One region of the Arthrobacter nitrophenolicus genome, then DNA from elsewhere that is predicted to be linked to it. Evidence: predicted binding sites of a transcription regulator. Region 1 holds the regulator's gene; the other holds the start of a gene.
What was found. Region 1 encodes LexA, which represses DNA repair genes until DNA is damaged. Its sites were predicted from a motif close to TCGAACANNTGTTCGA; they were not measured.
Positions count from the first base shown of each region.

Region 2: ACJJV6_RS18175 (DUF6504 family protein) is a predicted target of LexA. The motif match lies at 1,141-1,156, and genes of this name have one in related genera.

Region 1 is NZ_CP174504.1:3,319,462-3,322,868, reverse strand. It holds gene ACJJV6_RS15360 (histidinol-phosphate transaminase) at 1-887, opposite strand, end outside; gene ACJJV6_RS15355 (LysM peptidoglycan-binding domain-containing protein) at 1,001-1,414, opposite strand; gene lexA (transcriptional repressor LexA) at 1,856-2,590, shown strand; gene ACJJV6_RS15345 (ATP-dependent DNA helicase) at 2,663-3,407, opposite strand, start outside.
Region 2 is NZ_CP174504.1:3,939,968-3,943,374, reverse strand. It holds gene ACJJV6_RS18190 (VOC family protein) at 1-231, opposite strand, end outside; gene ACJJV6_RS18185 (chorismate mutase) at 251-571, shown strand; gene ACJJV6_RS18180 (hypothetical protein) at 636-1,025, opposite strand; gene ACJJV6_RS18175 (DUF6504 family protein) at 1,185-1,523, shown strand; gene ACJJV6_RS18170 (DNA polymerase III subunit alpha) at 1,520-3,407, shown strand, end outside.

The DNA.
Region 1 (3,407 bases):
TCGGTGACAATGCGGTCGCGCTGCTTTTTGATGTCCTCGACGTCGGCCATCAGGGCTTCGCGGTGCTGCAGGGCCGCCAGGGCTGTTGCCTGCGTGACGGCGGACAGGTGGTAGGGCAGGCGGACCAGGCGCAGGGCGTCCGTGACTTCGGGGGCAGCCGCCATGTAGCCAAGCCGTGCCCCCGCGAGGGCAAAGGCCTTGCTCATGGTGCGGGAAACGATGAGCCGCTCCCGCCCGGGCAGGAGGGTCAGTGCGCTGGGGGTGCCGTCGTGCGCGAACTCGTGGTAGGCCTCGTCAACAATGACGATGGTCTGGCTTTCTGCTCCGGCCTCGTAAACGGCCTCCACGACATCCAGACCCAAGCCGGTGCCGGTGGGGTTGTTGGGTGAGCAGAGGAAGACGATGTTGGGCCGGAGTTCCTTCACCTGGCGGGCCGCGGATTCGGCGCTGAGTCCATAATCAGCGGCGCGTTCACCCTTGATGTATTCGGTGTCCGTTCCGCTGGCCAGCAGCGGATACATGGAATACGTGGGCGGGAAGCCAAGGGCTGTACGGCCGGGACCACCGAACGCCTGGAGGATCTGCTGAAGCACTTCATTGGAGCCGTTGGCGGCCCACAGGTTGGACTCGTCCAGTCCGTGGCCCAGGTACTCCGCCAACGCCCGGCGGAGGTCGGTGAACTCCCGGTCCGGATAGCGGTTGAGGCTGGTGGCGGCCTCTGCCACGGCTTCGGTGATGGCGGTCCTCACGTCGGCCGGAACGCCGTGCGAGTTTTCGTTCACGTTCAAGAGGATGGGAACATCCAGCTGGGGCGCCCCGTAGGGGGTCAGCCCGCGAAGGTTGCTGCGGAGGGGAAGCCGGTTCAGACGTTCTAGCTGGTCATTCACCTGAACAGTTTAGTGGCCGTCCCGGCGACCGGAAAATGTGACAGCCCGTGTTCGCGCTGGGCGTGCGGCCAGCGGCAACCCACGCCTGGGCGCACACTGGCGCGGCCGCTGCCTCAGCTGGTGGGGACGTACAACTGCTGGCCGGGCAGGACCGCCCCTGCTGGGAGGTTGTTCAGCTGGACGATGTCAGCAACCACATCGCGGGCGTCACGGCCAGGGGCGACAGTTCCGGCGATGGACCACAACGACTGTCCGGACTGGACTGTCACGGTCACCGTGGGGGTCACCGTGAGGTCTTCAGCAGTATCGGAGGCCTTGGCCGGCGAGTTGAAGAACCCTGCCAGGGACAGCAGCAGGGCCGCCAGCAGCACGAGCGGGATACCGATCAGGACGATCTTTCCCCGCCGGGTCAGCCGAAGGGGAGGCAGGGGCGCCGGGCCGTCCGGGGTTCCAGGCCGGGCGTGCTGCAAAGCCTGCCGGGCAGGGACCCGCGGAGCGTTGGCCTGCGAAGCGGATATAGCTGACATGTCTGAGCCCTCCTGGACCATACTGTGCTGCCTGGGAACAACCGTGCTGTGTTGCCTGTACTGCCTGTGCTGCCTGTGCTGTGTTGCCTGTAGTGCCTGTGCCGTGGTGCCGGTACTGCCTGTACTGCCTGTACTGCGTTGCCATGCGGGTACAGCCTGCCCGGCACCACTGACATTCCGGCTTCCGCATTCGAACGGCTTTCGAACACTGGCAACTTGACTAGAACACATATTCGAACTTTGCCTCTCCAGTTTTAGCACCTATTAACGAATAATGTCGAGACTCGCTAGAACAAATGTTTGAAAAAGCCATGTGGCTGGCCTAGCTTTGAAACAGGAAACAACCACCCTTGAAGTTGATCAGCAGGGTCTGACAAAAGGGCAAGTCACCCAGTCCGGAGCGTTGGAAAGCCCGGTGGCAACCGAAAGGCATTGGCGAATATGGCAGCAGCAGCCACCGGGGGCAGGGCAGCCTCGCAGCCGAAAAGGGCCGCAAAGGGGCTCACGCCGCGGCAGAAGAAAATCCTGGAAACCATCCAGCGCTCGGTCAACGAGAACGGCTACCCGCCCTCGATGCGCGAAATTGGCGACACCGTGGGCCTGGCCAGCCTGTCCAGCGTCACCCACCAGCTCTCCCAGCTGGAGAAGCTGGGCTATCTCCGCCGGGATCCGAAGCGGCCCCGGGCCATGGAGGTGCTCACGCCCCTCACGCTTGATGGCGGACCGGCAAAGGCTGCCGGTCCTTCGGCTTCACTGCCCCCGGACGCGGGTGCCAGAGTGACGGAGCTTCCCACCGCCGTGGACACCGCCATGGTTCCCCTGGTGGGCCGGATTGCCGCCGGCGGGCCCATCCTGGCCGACCAGCTGGTGGAGGATGTCATGCCGCTCCCCCGCCAACTGGTGGGACAGGGTGAGCTGTTCATGCTGCGGGTGGCGGGCGATTCCATGGTGGACGCCGCCATCTGCGACGGTGACTGGGTGGTGGTGCGGCGCCAGGCGGATGCCGCCAATGGCGATATTGTCGCAGCCCTCCTGGACGACGAGGCCACGGTGAAGACGTTCCGCCAGCGTGACGGCCACACCTGGCTGCTCCCGCAGAACACCCAGTACGAACCGATTCTGGGCGACCATGCCACCATCATGGGCAAAGTGGTCTCGGTCCTGCGCTCCCTCTAGGGAGAGCGGAACCAACAACTCCAGGGTTCGAAAAAGACGGCACCTTCCCGGGTCACGGGAGGGTGCCGTCTTTCAGTGGGCCTCCGAGGCCAGTCGTTCAAGGGCTGATATCGCTGTCTTCCGGTCCGTCGTGGCCCAGAACGGGGGCAGTGCCGCCCGCAGGAACCCGGCGTAGCGTTCGGTTGCCAGGCGCGAATCCAGCACGGCCACCACTCCCCTGTCGCCGGTGGACCGGATCAGCCGGCCTGCCCCCTGGGCCAACCGGATGGCGGCATGGGTGGCGGACACCGACATGAACCCGTTGCCGCCTGCCTGCGCCACCGCCCGGGACCGCGCCGTCATCAGGGGATCATCAGGCCGCGGGAACGGGATGCGGTCGATGACCACCAGCCGGCACGATCCGCCCGGGACGTCTACTCCCTGCCACAGGGACATGGTGCCGAACAGGCAGGTGTCCGGTTCGTCGGCAAACTGCTTGACCAGGGCCGTCATGGTGGAATCGCCCTGGCAAAGGACTGTCACGCCGAGCTTGGGACGCAGCGCCTCAGCCGCTTCCTCGGCGGCACGCCGCGAGGAGAACAGGCAGAGCGCCCCGCCGCCGGATGCCCGGATGAGCGCCTCCAGCTCGGCCAGCGACTCGGGCGATGCGCCCCGGCCCGGCTTGGGCAGGTGGCCGGCAACGTACAGGATGCCCTGCTTCGGGTAGTCGAAGGGCGAGCCCACGTCCACGCCGGTCCAGGAGGGGGCGCCCTCACCTACCAGCCCAAGGCCGCCTGCGGCGGGCTCGAAGGCCGATCCGATGGCCAGGGTGGCGGAT
Region 2 (3,407 bases), 620 kb from region 1:
GTTGTGGCTCAGGGTGATGCTGGGGACCGGGCCGGGGGCGCTGACGCCGGCTTCCGCCTGCATCTGGCCCGCGTCCCAGAGTGAGAGCACCAGGCCATGGTTGACCTGGATGAACACCACGTCCCCGGGAACCTCCTTGTGGACCGGCCAGCCCAGGCCATCCACGTAGAACGCCCTGGACGCTGGAACGCTGCGGACGCCCAATGAAATGAAGTCGACTCTTGGCTGCATGCTTCGATACTGTCAGACGATGGCAACTATTCAAGGAAACGATCGGGACGCTTTGGCCGATAAGGAACAGCTCGCTGCCGTCCGGGTTGCTGTGGATGAGGTGGATGACCAGATTGTCACCCTCATCGCCCGCCGCGAACGGCTGATCCGCATCGCCGGCACCCTGAAGGGCGACGACGCGGAGGTCCGTGCGCCCGACCGCGTGGAACGGATCATCGAACACGTCCGCTCGGCGGCTGAGAAGAAGGACATTGACCCGGACATCGTGGAATCCACGTACCGGGCCATGATCTCGGGCTTTATTGAACTCGAGATGCGGGTCCACAAAGAATCCAGCTGACCGCCCGCGCCAGGGCAAAAAAAGTCCGGGCAAGAAAAACCCCGGGCAACAAAAAGAGGAAGCCTTACAGGGCTTCCTCTACCGGGACGCCGTGCTGGAACTCCCGGCCGTCCGCCTCGCTGAAGGCGGAGATGACATGCCCCTGGCCGAGTCCATTGATGGCGGCCTTGGGGAAATGCCCGGTGATGGTGCTGTCGGAGTGGGTTACGCCGGACAGGTCATAGTTCTCCTCGACCCCCTGTTCGCGGTTGAACGAGTAGAAGGCAATGGCCTCCCCGTTCATGAACTCGATGCACAGCCGCCGCTGCGACGAATAATCCGGGGTGGCACCGACCAGTCCCACCACGTATGCGCCGGATCCGGGAATAGTGCCGTCGATATCGAAGGTGGCCACGAGGGTGGAGTCCTGTGCTTTGAGGCTTGCCTGCTTGAGGAGTGCGTCTTGGGTATCCATGGCTCCATCCTGCTCCCTGCTTTACGCTCCGTCCACCCCCTTGTCCGGTAACGGCGGGGAAGCCCTGCTGCCCATTTCTATGCATCAGGCTGAACCCGGCGTAGACTTGAACTGTTCGAACACATATTCGAATAGGGTCAGGTTATTCCGGGAGGCGGCATGGGCATGTTCAGCGAATCCGTTGATGTCCTGTGCTCGCCGGAAGGCCAGCCTGTAAGCCTTACCTGGGGCGGCCGGTCCTACGATGTCTGCGCCGAACCAATGCGCTGGTATGAGCGGCGGCAGTGGTGGGCAGAGGACAGCAGGGCACCCCTGGGGAGCGGCCCCGGGATAGTGGACCATGAAATCTGGCGGGTGCAGGTATTGCCTGCCCCGGACGGCGCCGCCGGCAGCAATGCCACCGAAGAACCGCTGACCCTTGACCTTTCCCGCCATATCCGCAGTGGCCGCTGGCGGCTCCTGCGGATCCATGATGCCCTCCGGCCCAGAACAGCATGAGCTTCACGCACCTTCACGTCTCCACCGCCTTCAGCGCCCACTATGGGGTTTCCTGGCCGGATGAACTGGCGCAGGCCGCCGCAGCGGACGGTGCCACTGCCCTTGCCTGCACCGACCGGGACGGCTTGTACGGAACCATCAAGCACCTCAAGGCCTGTATGGCTGCAGGCCTTGATCCCATCGTGGGAGTAGACCTTGCGGTCCTTGACGACGACGGCGACCACCGCACCCAGGTGGCAGGCAGGGTGGTTGTCCTTGCCCGCGGGCACAACAACGGCGCGGGCTACCGTGCCTTGTGCCGCCTGATCTCAGACGCCCATGCCCGGACAACGGGAAAAGCCGGGGGAGCGGTGCCCGTGGCCTTGACACGTGCAGAACTTGCCTCCCGGACACTTGATCCGCACACCCTCAAGCCGGTACTGACTGTCCTGATCGGCCCGGATTCGGATGTCGGCCGGGCGATGGGAGGCCGGCGTTATCTCCGCCCGCGCACCCTCTTCAAACAATGGCTGGATGCCATGCCGGGCGGGACTGTGGTGGCTGAGATCGTCTCCCAGCTCAGCGCCCCGGGGTCACCATTGAGCACTGCCCACGCAGTCCGCATGCTCCGGCTCGCCGAGGAACACCACGTGCCGGCGATCCTGACCAACGCTGTCCGGTACTGCGCTGCGGACGGCGCCCCCACGGCTGACGTTCTGGATTCGGCCAGGACCCTGAAATCGCTGCCGGAGCTCGCCAGCGAACCGCTGCTCCAACCCACCGGCCAGGGCTGGCTGAAGTCGGCTGACCAGATGCTCCTGCTCGGCAAGGAAATCATCGCTGCGGCAGGATACGGTGCCGCTGACCTGAAACAGCTGATGACGCAGACCGAGGCGCTCGCGGACCTGTGCCGGATTGATCCTGCCTCAGACATGGGGTGGAAACAGCCCGTGGTGCCGGAGGCCGCCGTGCTGGGAATCAGCCAGGAACCGCACCAGGAACTCGTGGAGCGTTGCAACGCAGGGATAGGCAGGCGCTTTCCAGGCATTAGCGGGGCTGCAGAAAAATCCATGGTTTCCCGGCTGGAGCATGAACTGGGCATCATCCGGAACCTCGGATTTTCCTCCTACTTCCTGACAGTGGCCGAAGTGTCCAGGATGATCCAGGACATGGGCGTCCGGGCTGCGGCCCGCGGATCCGGCGCTTCCAGCCTTGTGAATTACCTCATCGACGTCAGCCACGTGAACCCCCTCCAGCATGACCTGATCTTCGAGCGCTTCCTCTCCCAGGACCGGGCCACCCTTCCGGACATCGACATCGACGTAGAAAGTGCCGAGCGCCACAACGTCTACCGGCGGATTTTCGAGCGGTTCGGTTCCGAGCGCGTCACGCTGATGAGCATGCAGAACGGCTACCGGGCCAGGGGAGCGGTACGCGACGCCGGCATGGCCCTTGGCATGGATGACGGCGAAGTGGGGGAGATCGCCAAGCAGCTGTGGCGCTTCTCAGCCCGCAAGTTCCGTGAAGCGCTGCAGGAAAAACCCGAACTCCGGGAGTTTGCCGGAAGGGTTGAGCAGCGCGACGCCGACGGCAACCAACAGCTGGATCTGCTGGTGGACCTGACCGAACGCCTTGACCGGCTGCCCCGCCATATCTCCATGCATCCCTGTGGCGTGATCCTCGGCGACGCAACCCTCCTGGACCGCACCCCGGTCCAGCCGAGCGGGCTGGGGCTGCCCATGAGCCAGTTCGACAAGCACGACATGGACCCCATGGGCATGCTTAAGCTCGATGTCCTGGGGGTCCGGATGCAAAGCGCCATGGCCTTCGCGGTCCGGGAAATCATCCGGATCCATCCGTCAAAGGATGAGGTTGTTGCTGCCGGCCGGCACTCGGCCGGGTCGG